3 regions of the Pseudoalteromonas sp. PS5 genome follow, and region 3 is predicted to be linked to each of the others. Evidence: predicted binding sites of a transcription regulator. Region 3 holds the regulator's gene; each other region holds the start of a gene.
The links. The regulator FliA, encoded in region 3, starts transcription of late flagellar genes. The targets are predictions, from matches to a motif close to CTAAAGNTNNNNNNNNNNNNGCCGATA.
Positions count from the first base shown of each region.

Region 1: the regulator FliA is predicted to act here: its motif matches at 3,198-3,224, upstream of D9603_RS04210 (DUF3530 family protein).
Region 2: the regulator FliA is predicted to act here: its motif matches at 3,321-3,347, upstream of D9603_RS00300 (flagellin).

Region 1 covers NZ_RCSQ01000033.1:153-6,071, forward strand. The annotation lists gene nhaD (sodium:proton antiporter NhaD) at 1-1,326, opposite strand, end outside; gene D9603_RS04200 (2OG-Fe(II) oxygenase family protein) at 1,510-2,196, shown strand; gene D9603_RS04205 (DUF368 domain-containing protein) at 2,198-3,133, opposite strand; gene D9603_RS04210 (DUF3530 family protein) at 3,255-4,097, shown strand; gene djlA (co-chaperone DjlA) at 4,094-4,936, opposite strand; gene murU (N-acetylmuramate alpha-1-phosphate uridylyltransferase MurU) at 4,926-5,618, opposite strand; gene D9603_RS04225 (phosphotransferase) at 5,626-5,919, opposite strand, start outside.
Region 2 covers NZ_RCSQ01000003.1:12,829-18,747, reverse strand. The annotation lists gene D9603_RS00310 (flagellin) at 1-231, opposite strand, end outside; gene D9603_RS00305 (flagellin) at 389-1,354, opposite strand; gene D9603_RS00300 (flagellin) at 2,261-3,223, opposite strand; gene flgL (flagellar hook-associated protein FlgL) at 3,539-4,774, opposite strand; gene D9603_RS00290 (flagellar basal body rod C-terminal domain-containing protein) at 4,777-5,919, opposite strand, start outside.
Region 3 covers NZ_RCSQ01000016.1:18,385-24,303, forward strand. The annotation lists gene flhA (flagellar biosynthesis protein FlhA) at 1-874, shown strand, start outside; gene flhF (flagellar biosynthesis protein FlhF) at 894-2,369, shown strand; gene D9603_RS02175 (MinD/ParA family protein) at 2,362-3,222, shown strand; gene D9603_RS02180 (RNA polymerase sigma factor FliA) at 3,225-3,959, shown strand; gene cheY (chemotaxis response regulator CheY) at 4,002-4,385, shown strand; gene D9603_RS02190 (protein phosphatase CheZ) at 4,405-5,178, shown strand; gene D9603_RS02195 (chemotaxis protein CheA) at 5,192-5,919, shown strand, end outside.

The sequences.
Region 1 (5,919 bases), on a different contig from region 3:
CGCCCACTTTAAATGCCCCATGAAGGTATAATAGCCCCTAGCCTGCCCCATCAAAGCAACACCGGCAGCTGAGCCGATAGACAGTAAGCTTCCACCGACACCAGCTGTAAGCGTGATAAGTAGCCAGTGGCCATGTGACATCTCAGGTTGCATGGACAAAACTGCAAACATAACTGGAATATTATCGATAACTGCAGAGATCACCCCAAGTAGAACATTGGCATACGTCGCTGACCATTCACCATACAGCACTTCTGACATCAAACTAAGGTAGCCCAGAAAACCTAACCCCCCCACACACATAACGATGCCATAGAAAAACAGTAAGGTATCCCACTCTGCCCGAGAAACCTTGCTAAAAACGTCAAACGGAACAACACTACCGAGTTTTTCGAGACGCTCTTTGTCTCCTTCTCGCTGCGCCATCGCGCGTTTTCTTGCCAATGAACCTGGTAGTGTCATCCTTAAAAAGTAGCCAAAAAATTGCAGGTAACCTAATCCCATCATCATACCAAGCACAGGGGGTAGGTGTAATAAGCTATGAGCCAGTACGGCGGTTGCAACGGTTAATAAAAATAAGGTTAAGATCCTTAATGCACCACGCTTTAGTTCAACCCGCTCATAGACAGCACTCGGCTTTTTATCTGCCACAAAATAACTCATCACTAAAGCAGGAACGACGTAATTTACGAGTGAAGGAACAAACAGTACCAAAAATTCACTAAAGTGCACCATGCCTGCTTGCCATACCATGAGCGTGGTTATATCTCCAAAAGGGCTAAATGCGCCACCAGCATTGGCTGCAACTACAATGTTGATACAACTTAAGTTGATAAATTCTTTATCTCCTTCCGCTACTTTCATGACAACAGCGCACATCAACAGTGCCGTCGTTAGGTTGTCAGCAATAGGCGAGATAAAAAATGATAAAAACCCAGTGATCCAAAATAGGTTTTTATAACTAAAACCCTTTTGAATCATCCACGCGCGTAACGCATCAAAAAGACGCCGCTCCTCCAACGCATTAATATAAGTCATAGCAACGAGCAAAAAGAGCATTAGCTCAGCAAACTCAAGTAGATTATGTCGAAACGCATGCTCAGTCACGTCTGTCTGGCCTTGGTTTACATAATATGCACCAATTAACAGCCAGATAACCCCCGCCGCAACCAACACAGGTTTAGACTTTCGCATATGGATTTTTTCTTCCAGCATGACCAAAGTGTAAGCCATGACAAAAATCACAATACAGACGAAACCCAAAGTAGAATTTGTGAGATCTAAGGAGCCTTGAGCAGCCAAGGCTGGATACGGGATCAACAACATGACCCATGCGCAACAGAGTAAAAGTAATCCATTGATTTTCATTTTTTTGCCTATTGATGAGTGCAGAGGGATGGCATTTCAACCAAACTCACTTTAGCATAGGTAAAAAATAATCAGCATTGGACAGAAGTCTAAGGCATGCCATGAACACACTAAATGGCTATACATCAGCGGCAGGAATTTATGCTCCAACTTTCAACGCAACAACAACAAAGATTACAGCAGGATTTGTGCGAGAAGGGATTTGCCCGAATTGAAAACATTCTCGAACAAACAGCAGCACAGCAATTACACCAATGCTTATCTGAACTGGACTATCAACTGGCACTTTTCCACAATGGTGCAGCCAAATCAGTTAAAGACAGCGATATTTTAGCCTTGACGCCACAAGAACAACAGGCGCTACTTGAAGACATTCATCACTACGCGTCGCGCGGCGTAGGTTTTATGTATGGTCGTCACTCGGTCGATGCACAAAGCCCTGAATTACTGCAAAGTCTGTATAAAGATTTAAATAGCGAGGCGCTGCAATCCTGCTTTTCACATATCTCAGAACAACAAATCGTGCGTACCTCGGCTCAAGCAACTCGATTTATCGCAGGTCAGTACTTAACACGCCACAATGACGTTGTAGAGGCCGAAGGACGAGTATATGCCTACGTCCTCAGCTTAAGCAAAAATTGGCACCCCGACTGGGGTGGGCTACTACAGTTTTTTGAAACAGATGGCACACCAACTCATAGTTACGCCCCCAAGTTTAATTCTTTGGTGGTGTTTGATGTCAACAAAATTCACTCAGTAACTTACGTTGCGCCATTTGCAAAGTCTCCGCGCCTTTCTGTCACTGGGTGGTTTAGAACGATAGCCTGAGCTAATATTTTTCACTCAGTTTTTCAATTGCTAAAATCAGGGCAAGTCCGGCAATGGCAAGTAACACACAGGCCAAAGTATTTGGATCTTGCCCGTACAGCGCACTGTACTGCTGCGGCAAAATATTTGCTTGCGTCAAGGGCTTTTCAATACCGCTAGAATTAACATAAGTGGTCAGCACTTGCTTCCAAGGCCATAGTAAATTCAGTGATCCGAGTAAAAATCCTGCCAATACCGAAAATGTGACTTGTTGATAATGGCTTAATAACCAACTCAACAGCCTCGAAAATGACATCAACCCAACAACACATCCCAGTAAAAAAAGGCCAACGAGTGTTATTTCAAGTTGATTTACAGCACTCAGTACATGTCCATACATGCCCAGCAATAACAAGATAAAACTACCCGAAATTCCAGGTAAAATCATTGCACAAATGGCGATGGCACCGGAAATAAAAAACATCCAGTGAGATGCTTGCGCTTCCGCTGGCGACAATGACGTAATGACAAAAGCAACCACAGCGCCAGTTACACAGGCCGCAATATTTTTACCGTTCCAGCTCGAGACCTGTTTGGCTACGTAAATAAAAGAAGCGACAATAAGGCCAAAGAAAAATGACCATACCAGTATTTGGTGGTGCGCAAGCAAGTAAGTAATAACTTTAGCCAAAGATGCTGCACTGATAACTAGCCCAGAAAACACCGCTACTAAAAAGCTACCATCGATATATTGCCATGTAGCTTTTATACCTTCACGGCGCAACAACCCTAATGCTTGCAAATTAACACTTTTTATTGCATTTAAAAAACGCGCATAGATACCAGTGATAAAGGCAATAGTACCACCTGATACTCCGGGTACAACATCAGCAGCACCCATCCCAGCCCCTTTTAAAAACATAAAGAGATAGTCTCGTTTGCTATCTTTGTATTGCACGCATACTCTCCATTTATTTTCTCTATGTGGCAGTTTACCTTAAAACCATAAATAAAGGCGACTGCTAAAGCTTTTGCCAAGTAGGCCGATACTAAACCATGGAAAATCATGCACACGTATTATGCTAAGCAGAGCACTTTTTACATTATTAATTTCAATATCAGTAAGTTGCTTCGCAGCCGAACATATAGCCCCAGCACCGCTAACAGCGCTTTTTCAACAAGATGCACAGCGTTTTTATGAACCAGCGGGGTTACTGGAGCTAAACAGTGAAGAGGAAGTATTTTACGTTTTTCATCAAGAGCACATGGCTTCGATGCGGGCAGGTATTGTCATTTTCCTGCCTGATATGCAAATGCCGCCACTTAATAACAGCGGGATCAGTTTCCTTGCTAAGCGCTTGAGTGATGATGGATATGATACGTATACCATCACGCCACCTGATTTGTCCTATGCTGCAAGTCTCTTAGATCAAGATATTGAAACACCAGAAGCTGAGCCAAAGCCGAAATCTGTTGAGCCTGTCTCAGAGATGAACCTAGACAACTATAAAGCCGCGTTAGTCAGTCGTTTTGAAGTGCTCTACAATACGTTATCAATGACACAAACAGAGAAGCTTGTCGTTGTTGCATTTGGCAATAGTGCTGGTGTGTTCGCAGAACATTTAGCAACCTTACCCAACCTTCGTATTGATGCTTACACCGTCGTCAGCCCCCAGCTGCCTAATGCAATGCGACAAAAGCACCTAGCATCAAACCTGTCTTTGATAAGCCCCGCTCTTTTGGATATTTACTACAGCTTTGATAACCCAATGGTAGTCGATAGCACCGCTGACAGAGTAAGGTGGGCAAGAAAAAATAGTAAGCTAGATTACCGCCAAAGAGAGCTATTTGGGGAAAAAACCGATCCGCTCCAGCACCAGCGTTTACGCAAGGAACTACTCGGTTTTTTACGGATACTTTAGCTTTTTTTAAGGTACTCGTAGGCAGACTGAATATCTTGGCTTTTCCGCTTAGCTACTTCCATCATATGAGTCGGCAGCCCCTGCGATACCAACTTATCCGGATGATGTTGTGACATCAGTTTGCGATACGCCTTTTTAATTTCACTCGCGCTTGCGCTTTCACCTAAGCCAAGCACAGCCAAGGCTTTTGAGCGTGTAAGCCCGCTCGGTTGCGGTGCTCCTTGGTGTCCATGATGCTGATGCTGTTGCTGTGACTTTCCAGCTTGTTGGGCACGACGAAACTCAAACTCAGCCTGGTAACGCTTTAGCAAAAACAAAAAATGCGTTTCAGCGAAACCTAAATATTTGCTGACTTGCTTTAGTAACGCTTTTTCAGCGTCTGATACATGACCATCACAAAATGCCATTTGGATTTGAATTTCTAAGAATAATTGCCTTAGATCATAGCGCCGAGCAAACGCTTCTTTAAAATCTGTTACGGCTTCTTTGATTGAAAAGTCACTGCTTTTTCCTGCGGTAAAAGCATGCTGCGCTTCTTTTCGGTCTTCTCCTTGCAACCCCATTTCGGTCATAAATGCTGATGCGGCTTGAATATGAATCTCACTGACACGGCCATTAGACTTAGCAATATGCCCCATAACAGCAAAACAGCTTGAAAAGAACAGAGCTTGTCGTTCGTGCAGCTCATCTCCTTTAATAAAGCCCTGAAAACCACCGACCTTATCAAAATCTTGACGTAAGCTTTTGTCAAACAAATGTCCGAGGTAAAAGCCCAGAATCGCGCCCAACCACCGACCAAACAAAAAACCAAACATGGTTCCTAATAATTTACCCCACATCGCTATATCCTAACTTTTTATTTATTGCGCTTAGTCGCTCAGGAGTACCAATATCGTCCCATTGACCAAGATACAGTTCTGTTGACACTCTATGCTCTGCAAGTGCACTGCGAAGTAGTGGCCCTAACTTAACAAAGCCATGTTCTAGCCCAGCAAAAAAACATTGATGGTAGATACCTATCCCAGAAAATGTATATTGCTCTTGGTTCAAAGGCTGGTGAGCGAGACAAAAGTCACCATTGGGGTTATGTGCTGGATTTTCCACTAACACAATATGTGCTTCACAATGTCCAGCGGCTGCTTTTCCAAGTTGCAGCTGTATAAGACTACGCACATCATAATCGGTAAAAACATCGCCATTTATAACCACAAAGCGGTCGCTATCCTGGCACAGTAACGGTAGTGCTTGAATAATTCCTCCTGCGGTTTCAAGCCCTCCTTCTGGTTCATCACTGTAGGTAATATTTACCCCAAAGTGGCTACCATCACCAAAGTAGTGCTTAATCACCTCACCGTGCCATGCAAGGTTGATTACAACCTCGGTGATACCAGCTAACTTTAGTCGTTCAATGTGATGTTCAATGAGTGGCTTACCCGCTACTTTCAACATCGGTTTGGGCTGTGTCGCTGTAAGTGGCATCATCCGCTTACCACGACCTGCTGATAAAATAATTGCTTTCATATTCGCTTTATTTGGCGCTAAGTTTGACTTTTGCTTTAGGCATTATGTCATGCCTAATCCAGCTTGCAAGCCACTGAAATTCATCATACTTCTGAGCAGCTTCAAGAATGTAATCGAGCGTTGGCAAAATATTATCTAGATACCCGCCTTTCCCATCTCGTTGCAATAGTCGCGTAAATATTCCCGCAGCCTTGAGGTGTCGCTGCAACCCAGTAAGATCAAAGTAATATTGATATCGACTAAAATCCATATCAGCTAACAGACCTGCGGCATGTAATTTATCAAAACTATATCGCTGCAA
Region 2 (5,919 bases), on a different contig from region 3:
TGTTTGTGCTAATGATATACCATCATTTGCATTTCGAATGCCCTGATTCAGACCATTGATTTGACCTGTGAGACGATTAGATATCTGCATACCAGCAGCATCATCTTTCGCACTATTTATACGAAAACCTGAAGATAGTCTTTTAAAGGACGTATCAAGTGAATTCGCAGAGTTCATTAACTGACGCTGCGCATTTAATGAGCTAACGTTAGTATTTACATATAAAGCCATAATAGCCTCCGCTTTATCAATTTTAATCAAAGCGTCGGGATACCCCTACCCTTCAGCTTCGACGAGTTAGAGTCCTAAAGTTATAGTTCTCTAACTCTGCTATCGACTGACAAAGAAAAAGCTTTAGCTTTTTTTTAAATAATTTGATTATTCAGTTTTAACCTTGAAGTAAGCTCAATGCTGCTTGCGGTCTTTGGTTAGCCTGGCCGAGTATGGTCTGACTTGCCTGTTGTAGGATCTGGTTCTTTGTCAGCTTGGCCGTTTCTAAAGCAAAATCGGCATCTTTAATTCGAGATTTTGCAGCTGATAAGTTCTCAGATATATTCGCTTGGTTTCGAATTGTAGATTGGAAGCGGTTTTGAACTGCACCTAATTCGGCACGTTTTTTATCCACTACTGCAATTAACGCATCCATACCAGCCATTACCGCTTGAGCATTGGCTTGAGTTGATACAGATATACCAGATGCTGTATAAACTGCAGCGAAGCTTGTCGCATCAGCCGAGACTCCAACAGATGTACTAATGGAGCCTGCAACAGCGCTAAGAGAGGCGCCACTTACACCACTTGCGATACCAGCAATACCTGACAAAGTAAAGCCGCCATTTGACACCATACTATTAGACGTTGCCCCAACAAACTGCATACTAAAGCCTATTGTCTGAACGGCATCAGCGCCAACTTGGAAGTTAGCCGCGTATGTGCCATCAAGCAAGTTTTGACCACCAAACGTGGTGTCGGAGGCAACACGGTTGACTTCTTTGGCTAGCTGCTGGATTTCTTCTTGGATCGCTAACCTGTCTTCATCAGTGTTAGAGCCGTTAGCTGCTTGCTGTGAAAGCGTTCTGATCCGCTGAAACATCGACGTAATTTCATCCATCGCCCCTTCTGCAGTCTGTGCCAAAGAAATACCATCATTAGCATTTCGGTTTCCTTGATTCAGACCCATAATTTGTGATTGAAGACGGTCGGAAATTTGTAGACCAGCCGCATCATCTGCCGCACTATTGATGCGCATACCTGATGATAAACGTTTAAAAGAAGTATCTAGTTCATTGCCAGAATTAGTTAGTTGTCTTTGTGCGTTAATAGCACTGACATTAGTATTTACATATAAAGCCATAACTCACTCTCTTTTTGTCAAATCAATTATCTAATTGATAGATAGTTAAATGACAAAGCGGCACTTATGCATCGGGTGTTCAACCAACTAAGGCAACCAATTGCCACTTTGACGCCAAAATTAACTCTGACAAGATATAAGCAATATGCAGGCCAACAATAAAATACGTATTCTAAATAGTGAAGTCGATAGGAATTATCTAACCTGAGGTTTAGATAAGGAGTCTTCCAACTCATTGCTGCTAAAGCATAACTTAGTTTTTCCTTGTCTAGCCAGAGAGTTTTATGGAAAACACCGCTTCCGCGTCCTGCTCTCGTTAAGGTGTTTGCATCCTACGCATTAATAGCTGGCCATTAGAAGTGAATTTAACGCAGCCAGCGCGAAAATCAGCAATAAAAATCACTATTTATCAAAAAGTTAGACTCCCTAGTTGAGCAATAGCATAAGTTGAGAGAGTGAGCGAGTTGAAGTAGGAAAGTAGTTGTAGCAACTTCTATTGCGTTGCTGTACTGCCAAACAACCTAGATCAATACAGGAGTTTCAACTGCGAAATATCAGAAGATTAGCAGTAATAATATTTTTCTTTAATTCTGCTATGACCAATCGCAAAGAGTAATTTACAACAGTAGCATAAGAAGGCGTTACTAGTGATGACTCAGTTCTCAGGGGCTCCCCAACTTGCGTCAATAAACTATCTATATAAAAAAGAGGCCCAAGAGCCTCTTTTGTTTTAATTTTGAGAGTGAGTGTCATTTTTCCAGCACAAAGTTGGCATACTATGTGCTTTACTTAACGTGTTCATTGTTTAAATGAACGCAGTTGGATTTTAAGCTCCTCCGCTTTATCATCCAATTCGGTGTCTAGGCAAATACCCCATTCGGCCTAGGCACCTTTACCTTCCTATGCTTATCCTAGTAGACTCAAAGCAGCCTGAGGACGCTGGTTAGCCTGACTCAAGATTGTTTGGCTAGCCTGTTGAAGGATCTGCATTTTCGTTAAGTTTGCCGTTTCTTGCGCAAAGTCTGTATCTTTGATACGTGATTTAGCAGCAGATAAGTTTTCAGCAATATTCGACTGGTTACGAATTGTTGACTGGAATCGGTTCTGTACCGCACCAAGCTCAGCACGTTTCTTATCAACTACTGCAATCAAAGCATCCATACCGGCCATTACTGCTTGCGCATTAGCTTGTGTCGATACTGAAATACCTGATGCAGTGAAAACACCAGAGAAACTTGTTGCATCCGCTGAAACCCCAACAGAAGTACTGATCGTTCCGGCAGTTGCACTCAACGAAGCTCCGGTTACACCACTTGCAATACCTGCGATACCTGAAAGCGTAAAGCCGCCATTTGCCACTAAGCTGTTCGTAGTCGCGCCTACAGTTTGCATACTGAAGCTGATTGTTTGAACAGCATCGGCACCTACTTGGAAGTTAGCAGCATATGAGCCGTCAAGTAGGTTTTGACCACCAAACGTTGTATCTGCTGCAACACGGTTTACTTCTTTTGATAGAGATTGGATCTCTTCTTGAATCGCCAATCTATCTTCGTCAGTATTAGAGCCGTTTGCTGCTTGTTGTGCTAGCGTACGGATACGCTGGAACATTGAGGTAACTTCGTCCATTGCACCTTCTGCAGTTTGTGCTAGAGAGATGCCGTCGTTTGCGTTACGATTACCTTGGTTTAGACCGTTAATTTGTGATGTTAAACGGTCTGAAATTTGTAGACCTGCCGCATCGTCAGCTGCGCTGTTAATACGAAAGCCTGAAGATAGACGCTTGAATGATGTATCTAGTGAGTTACCAGAATTCATTAATTGTCTTTGTGCGTTCAATGAACTTACGTTAGTATTTACATAAAGTGCCATGATGGTTCTCCCACTTTAAATCGAGTCTTTCACTCTCAAACTTAGATTCTTTTCCAACCTTTGAATGTTTTTCACTCTCCGGCTTGGTTAATTAAGTTATCGGTCGGCAAAATATTTCCTTTAGTGTTTTTTTTAAAAAAATTTATCATCATGATTAGTATAGATTTTTATCTTGAAACCAAACTATTTGACAAAGTTTTGACGGCAAGACATTACCAGCCTTAAATAATTACTAACTATATATAATTCAAACTGTTGGGTGAGAAAGGTAAAGTTTTAGTAGTTGTAGGGGAAGCAGCCTGTAAAGGCTGCGTTTTAACGAATGTAGTCCAGTAAAGAAAGGTTAGTTAAACGACCAAATGTAGCTTGAGAGGCCTGCAAGGCGGTTTCATGCTTAGTAAGCTCAGAAATCGCAGAGTAAAAGTCAACTTCCATCAGCGCTGCTTTATTAGCTTTGTTATCCACATCAAGATCGGAGTTAGCTTGTTTGACTAGTTTTGCAGCATTAAGTCTACCACCAAGTCCTGCTTGAGCCTGTGATACCTTTATCTTTGCGTTATCCAAACCCGTAATGCCATCTGCAAGTACTTGTTTGTAATCTTCACCCGTAATGCTTGGATCTCGTAAAGAGGTGATCATAGATTCCAACGTGTTAAGAATATTTTCTTTCTGGGGCTTTTCTAAATCAAAGCTGATTTGCCCAGGCGCTGCACCATCATATTTAAATTCCATCCCTGCTACTTTTACCGCATTACCTTCAAAGGTACCAGTCGAGATAACCGTACCGCCTTGCTCCAACTGATAGGTGTTTGGTGTGCCTGCAGCTATGACTAAATCAAAAGTATTCGCTCCTGCAGGAGCGGCAGGGTCTGCGTTGTAGTTTGCTTTGTGAAATTTATCAAATACTGCTTGCTCATCAACATAGACAGATGCCGAGGTCACCCCGCCAGATACAACCCCTGTATTTGAGGTGATATTGAGGCGTTTGTCTGCACTCTCAAAAACGTCAAAGCCGTTGTCACTTGAACGAACTTCAACACTTTCTGCTATTTTTATTTTATGTTGACCTTGGTCGCCGTTGTAAACATACTCTCCGCTCGCTGAATCGAAGCTATAAGTTTGCGTATTGTCTTGATAGCCAGAAAATATAAATTTTCCATCTTCACTTTTGGAGTTCATCAAATCCAAAATCGTGTCTTGGATTGATTCTAACTCGTCAGCAATTGATGCACGGTCAACATCCGACAGGCCACCATTACCCGCCTGAATGGATTTTGCATACGCACTATCTATCGCTGTTTTAATATTTTCCAAAACCGACTCTTGGGTATCCAACCGCGATGACAACATCGTTAAATTTTTTGTGTACTGATCGTTTGCTTGAATTCTATCGTCAAACAACATTGCTCTGGCGGTCGCGGAAGCGTCATCTGACGCACTCAATACCCGCTTTTGAGTATTAAGCTGTTGTGTGGCTTTATTAACATCTTGCTGATTACGCAAAATAGAATTGAGATTTGAATTAAAAATTTGATTTTGAGATAAACGCATAATTACCTCGCGGCACTTAATAAGGTATCAAATACAGTTCTAGCTGCAGATATCACCTGCGCTGATGCTGAATATGATTGTTGAAAACGTAATAGGTTTGCAGCTTCTTCATCCAAGTTTACGCCAGATAAAGATTCAAACCAGGCACTGGATTGGCTAGCAAGCGCCTCAAATGCTGCACTATTTGTTTTTGCCTGGTTGGTGATAACACCAACACCCGTCACAATATCGGCATACGCCTCGTTAAACGTTTTATGACTTTCGGTGCTGCCGGTAGACTCCACATTCTGTCTCACTAAATCTGACGACTTCAGGCCATCTAACGCAGCACCATTACGGTTATCATCAAAACCACCTGTATTAAAACTAATCTTGAAGCTGTCACCTGTATTCGGCGTTCCTTCAATGTCGAATGTGAATCCAAGATTATTAAACGGTGCAGGAGCTGCGCCAACTGTCGATAGGATATCTTTACCATTAGCAGGCGCGGTAAAGGTGTGATTCACCCCCGACGCACTAGTCAATGTGTACTCATCAGCATTTGCCGTTTTAGTTAACGTATACGGGCCATCATTTAATGTTGGCGGCGTAGTGGCCGTAAATGCACTTGTTGTTGGGTCGGTATCCGTTACCGTACCCGCTGAAATTGTCGCCGTTCCGTTATTATCAGCAGATTTTTCAGTACGAATAGGCGATGCCAGTGCCAGCGCTTCAGGCCTTTGTGTCGCTAGTTCTAGACTTGTAGCCGCTTGTTGATTTAGTTTTACTAGAAATTTATCTCCGGTTGCCCCAGCACCGGTGACATTCATTTGCAAACCAAAATAATCCCCAGTACCCGTTATAACACCAGCGGCAATGGTGCCAGTTGTAGGGCTACCAATAGGATTGCCTTTAGCATCTACTGCGGTAATTTCCACCGTTGTCGGGCTGGTGTAAGTGACTTGAAAGTCAGTCGCAGGCAACTCATTGCCGCGACCAGGTTCGAGCGTTGCCGTTAATGCAGCAGTGCCGGTATTATCGCTATAAGCAAAACCACCTACAGTAGGGATTTTAAACAAGTCTCCACCTATATTACCGTCTAAGTCCATCCCTAACTTATTTTGTTGATTAAAGGCATCCGCTAGTGCAAGTCCTATCTGACCCAG
Region 3 (5,919 bases):
ACATATTCGCGATAACCTAGAATTAGACCCTAATGCTTATAATATTACTCTAATGGGAGTAGGCTCTGGAACTGGTGAGTTAAAGCATGGTGACGAATTGGCGATTAATCCAGGGCAAGTATTTGGCCCAATTAAGGGCATAGAAACCAAAGACCCAGCATTTGGATTGGATGCGGTATGGATTAAGCCGGATCAGAAGGACGAGGCGCATTCTCTTGGTTATACAGTTGTTGATGCAGCAACTGTAGTTGCCACTCATATCAGTCAGCTGCTTACAAATAATGCTTCATTGTTACTTGGCCATGAAGAAGTACAAAACCTTTTAGACATGCTAGCTAAAAGTCACCCTCGTTTAGTTGAAGGCCTTGTACCCGATATCTTGCCTTTGACTACGGTGGTTAAGGTATTACAAAATTTACTTAATGAAGGCGTTGCTATTCGCGATATGCGCTCAATTGTGCAAACACTTGTCGAGTATGGCCCTCGCAGCCAAGACCCTGATGTACTAACCGCTGCAGTGCGAATTTCCCTACGTAGACTAATCGTACAAGATGCTGTTGGAGGAGACGATGAAATCCCTGTCATAACATTGGCACCTGAGTTGGAACAGATGTTGCATCAGTCACTTCAGAACGCAGGTGATGAGGGGGCAGGCATAGAACCTGGCTTGGCAGAGAGGCTTCAAGAGTCATTAAAAGAAGCACATCATAACCAAGAAATGCTAGGTGAGCCGTCCATCTTATTAACCTCAGGTATGTTAAGAAGTGTATTGTCTAGGTTTGTTAAACACACTATCCCAGGTTTACGAGTGATGTCGTATCAAGAAGTGCCTGAAGAGAGACAAATCAAGATAGTAAGCTCGGTAGGACAATAGAGGATAAAGGGGCTGTAACATGAAAATTAAACGTTTCTTTGCAAAAGATATGCGTACGGCTTTAAATGAAGTTAAAGAAGAGCTTGGCGCAGATGCTGTCATTATGTCTAACAAAAAGCTAGCTGATGGTGTTGAAATTGTTGCTGCAATTGATAATGACCGCACAGCTGCACCGGTGCAACAACCTACAACTGGCCGAGCTAGTGCACCAAAAGAAACACAAACGCGTTTTGTGCGACCAGAGCCTCGTCAAGCACAACCAGCTAAGCAGGCTCAGGTAGCTGACAGCTTAGAGGCGCTTTTGGAGCGTCAAGCTCCACGTCCTCGCTCACCAGAGCTTGCCTCTATGTTCTCGCAGTCAGGCATTGATACAGAACAGATGCTAGGCAACCAACGCAAGATGCAACCAGAGGCGAAGCCTACTTACAGGTCAGCGCCACAAACTCATCGTCAATCTTTTGACTTTGAAGATGAAGCCACAGAGCAATCGAAGCCGTGGGGAGAATCTGATGACCTCGATAATGGCTTTGGTGATGATTTAACAGAGGTTCATAGCAAAAAAGATGAAATGAGTGCAATGCGCGAAGAGATGAACTCAATTCGCCAGCTGCTAGAGCATCAGGTATCTGGGCTAATGAAACAAGAAATGGCGCGTCGCGATCCGACACGAGCTTGCCTTGTAGACCGTCTGGAGGGGATGGGGATTGATAAAGAAGTTGCTGAACAAATGGCATGCTTCATTCCAGATGATGTATCAAGAAAAGAGGCGTGGAGCGCACTCTTAAATATGGTCATAAATCAGATGCACACCACCAACAATGATATTTTGCGTCAAGGTGGCGTTTTTGCAATGGTCGGCCCGACTGGTGTAGGTAAGACAACGACAGTGGCAAAACTTGCAGCATTGGGCGCCCAAAAATACGGTGCAGATAAAGTTGCACTTATTACAACGGATACCTACAGAATTGGCGCTTACGAGCAACTAGCAACCTATGGTAGAATCATCGGCTGTCCAGTTAAGCAAGTAAAAGATGCAAATGAACTTGCAGAAGTGCTTTATCATTTACGTAATAAGCGTCTAGTATTAATAGACACGGCAGGAATGAGTCAAAGAGATTTGCGCTTAACTGAACAGTTAAATACACTTATGCGTAGCGCAAGAGTTGATATTAGAAGTTATTTAGTGTTAAGTGCGACATCACAAATGAACGTGTTGCAAGAAACGGTAAGACACTTCCAAAAAGTAAATTTAAGTGGCTGTATTTTCACAAAACTTGATGAAAGTCTAAGTTTAGGTGAGATTATTAGCATAGCGATTCAAAATCGCTTGCCAATAGGGTATCTTACCAACGGTCAGCGAGTGCCAGAGGACATTCGTGTAGCAAATGCTCAAAAGCTAGTAAAAAAGGCTGAGCAACTGTATTTAAAAAGAATAAAAGCACAGCACTCTCGACGTGTACCTGTAGCGTCAGAGTCAGTAGGAATGTATGATTAACACAGTTTTAGATCAAGCAAGTGGCCTGCGTAGAATGAGTCAAAGTAGCAACCAGGGTGTAAAAGTCATAGCCGTGACCGGCGGCAAAGGGGGAGTGGGGAAAACCAATGTTTCGCTCAATACCGCTATTGCTATGGGTCAGCAAGGACAGCGTGTTCTTGTTTTAGATGCGGACTTAGGCTTGGCAAACTGTGATGTGATGCTAGGTCTAAGAGTCGAAAAGAATTTATCACATGTCTTATCAGGAGAGTGTGAACTAGATGAAATTCTAGTTGAAGGGCCTGCAGGTATAAAAATTGTACCAGCTACGTCAGGTTCTCAGAATATGGTTGAGCTCACTCCAGCAGAGCATGCTGGGTTAATAAGAGCTTTTAGTGAACTAAATACACAATTTGATGTGTTAATTGTTGACACTGCAGCCGGAATTTCGGATATGGTGTTGAGTTTTTCTCGTGCCGCTCAAGACGTACTCGTGGTAGTGTGTGATGAACCGACATCCATTACAGATGCCTACGCATTAATTAAAGTATTAAGTCGAGAACATGGAGTTTACCGCTTTAAAATAGTGGCCAATATGGTTCGTAGCATGCGTGAAGGTCAGGAACTTTTTGCTAAACTATCAAAAGTGACCGATCGTTTTCTTGACGTTGCTCTAGAGCTTGTCGCGACAGTACCGTTTGATGAAAATATGCGTAAGTCATCACGTCGACAAAGGGCTATCGTTGATTTATTTCCAAGCTCTCCTGCAGCTGTTGCTATTAAAGGCTTAGCTACGAGAGCGGCTAAGTGGCCAATTCCTCATCAGCCTTCTGGTCATTTAGAATTTTTTATTGAACAACTTGTAAACGGGTGATTATGGCTTCTCCGGTCAACAGAGCTGCGGGATATCAAACTTCTGACCATATTCATAAGGTGGTTGAAAGGCATGCTCCACTTGTCAAAAAAGTGGCGTGTCACCTAATCGCTCGACTTCCGGCAAGCGTGCAACTTGATGATTTGATCCAATCAGGAATGATAGGGTTAATTGAGGCAACAAAAAACTTTGACGCCAGTAAAGGTGCCAGTTTTGAAACTTTCGCGGGCATACGTATTCGAGGTGCGATGCTTGATGAAATTCGTCGTGGAGATTGGGCTCCCCGATCTGTCCACAAAAATAGCCGAATGGTTGCAGAGACTATATCTGAGCTCGAATCTCTCCTTGGTCGAGAACCAAAAGACACTGAAATCGCTGAAAAACTTGATATATCTCTAGATGAGTACCATCATATTTTACATGATGTAAATGCAAGCAAAGTAATAGGCATTGAGGATCTTGGGGTAGACGAAGATGTGATTACCCCTGCAAATAGCGATTTTGCGCTAGACAAACCGTTTAATAACGTTAAAAATGAACGTTTTAACGAGTCTTTAGTAAATGCGATAAAATCATTACCAGAAAGAGATGCCATGGTTTTGTCGCTTTATTATAACGATGAAATGAATTTAAAAGAGATTGGCGCCATTTTAGATGTCAGTGAATCTCGAGTAAGTCAAATTCACGGTCAGGCAATGATAAAGCTAAAAGCTAAAATCAATGACTGGATAAATTAGAGTACATAAAATAGTTGGGTTCGAACCTCACTGGAGGAAGTTTTGGATAAGAACATGAAGATTCTCGTGGTTGATGATTTCTCTACTATGAGAAGAATAATCAAAAACCTATTAAGAGATTTAGGCTTTACAAATGTTCAAGAAGCTGATGATGGTAGTACAGCACTTCCGATGCTACAAAATCAGGAGTTTGACTTTGTAGTAACTGATTGGAATATGCCAGGAATGCAAGGGATCGATTTATTGCGAGCAATACGAGCTGATGCAAAGTTGAAACATATTCCTGTGCTTATGGTAACCGCGGAAGCAAAAAAAGAGCAGATCGTTGCTGCAGCACAGGCTGGGGTTAATGGTTATATCGTGAAACCATTTACGGCAGGTACACTTAAAACCAAGCTTGAAAAAGTATTTGAGCGCTTAGGCTAACAGCAAGGGGAAATGGCCTATGTCTGTAAACGCTGCGCCTCAAATTACACTCGAGCAAGCTAAACAACTTGTAGAGCTATTAGAGCAAGGTGAACAAGAAAAAGCGGATCAGCTGATTTTAGAGGCTGCTAACAAAGAGCAATCCGAGTTATTTGCAGAGGTTGGCAAGCTTACTCGTCAGTTACATGAGTCATTGAAAAACTTTGAACTGGATACTCGCCTTGCAGACCTCACAACGGAGGCCATTCCTGACGCTAAACAGCGCCTCAACTACGTCATGGAAATGACGGAGAGCGCTGCAAACAAAACGATGGACGCTGTCGAAGAGAGCTTACCGTTGGCACAAAACCTTGCCGACGAACTAGCACAAATAAAGCCAACTTGGGATCGTTTAATGAGTAGAGATATTCAGCTCGGAGAATTCAAATCTCTGTGCCACGACCTAGATAGCTTTATGCAGACTTCGAAAACACGTACGGACGAGTTACAAGGTTTGATGACAAACGTGCTCATGGCACAAGATTATCAAGACTTAACTGGTCAGGTCATCCGCCGTGTCATTGAATTAGTTCGAGAAGTAGAAGATAGTCTCATTCATCTCCTTACTGTGTTTGGTTCAGCAGACGAAACACAGGCCGGTACTAAATCGAATGAAAATGAAATAAAAACAACAGAGACTATCAGTGATGAATTGTCTGGGCCTGAAGGTCCAATTATTGACGCTGAATCACGAGACGACGTGGTTTCTGGTCAAGACGAAGTCGATGACTTGCTATCTAGTTTAGGCTTCTAGTTGGAGAGTGTGTATGAGCTTTGAAGTCGATGAAGATATCTTGCAGGACTTTCTTGTTGAAGCAGGCGAAATATTAGAGCTTTTATCTGAGCAGCTTGTTGAGCTAGAAAACAACCCTGAAGATAAAGAACTTCTTAATGCGATTTTCCGTGGCTTCCATACTGTTAAAGGTGGAGCTGGATTCTTGGGCATGACGGAGCTGGTAGACGCTTGTCATGGTGCGGAAAACGTATTCGATGTGTTACGACAGGGACAACGAAAAGTAACTTCCGAATTGATGGATGTTATCTTACAGTCTTTGGATACAATCAATGAGATGTTTGCTTGTATCCAAAATCGTGAAGAGCCTGAAGCTGCTGATCCTGCGTTGCTTGAAACACTTCACAAACTCAGTCAACCAGCATCTGAGGGCGAGGTAGTTGAAGAAGTCGCTTCAGCACCTGTTGCAGAAACTGAACCAGTACCTGAAGTTAGTGCAGATGATGTTTTATTTGACGCCGATACTGACGGCGACGCCAGTTCTAGTATTGATGAGATAACTGAAGAAGAATTCGAAAATTTACTTGATGAGTTACATGGTTCAGGAAATGGTCCCGCTCCGACCAGTACAGAAAGCCCGGAAAGTGCACCACCAAGCAGTGATGATGGCGACATTACTGATGACGAATTTGACAATCTATTAGATGAGTTACACGGTGTCGGCAAATTTGGCGGGGCACCAAACAGTGAAGACCCTGTTCC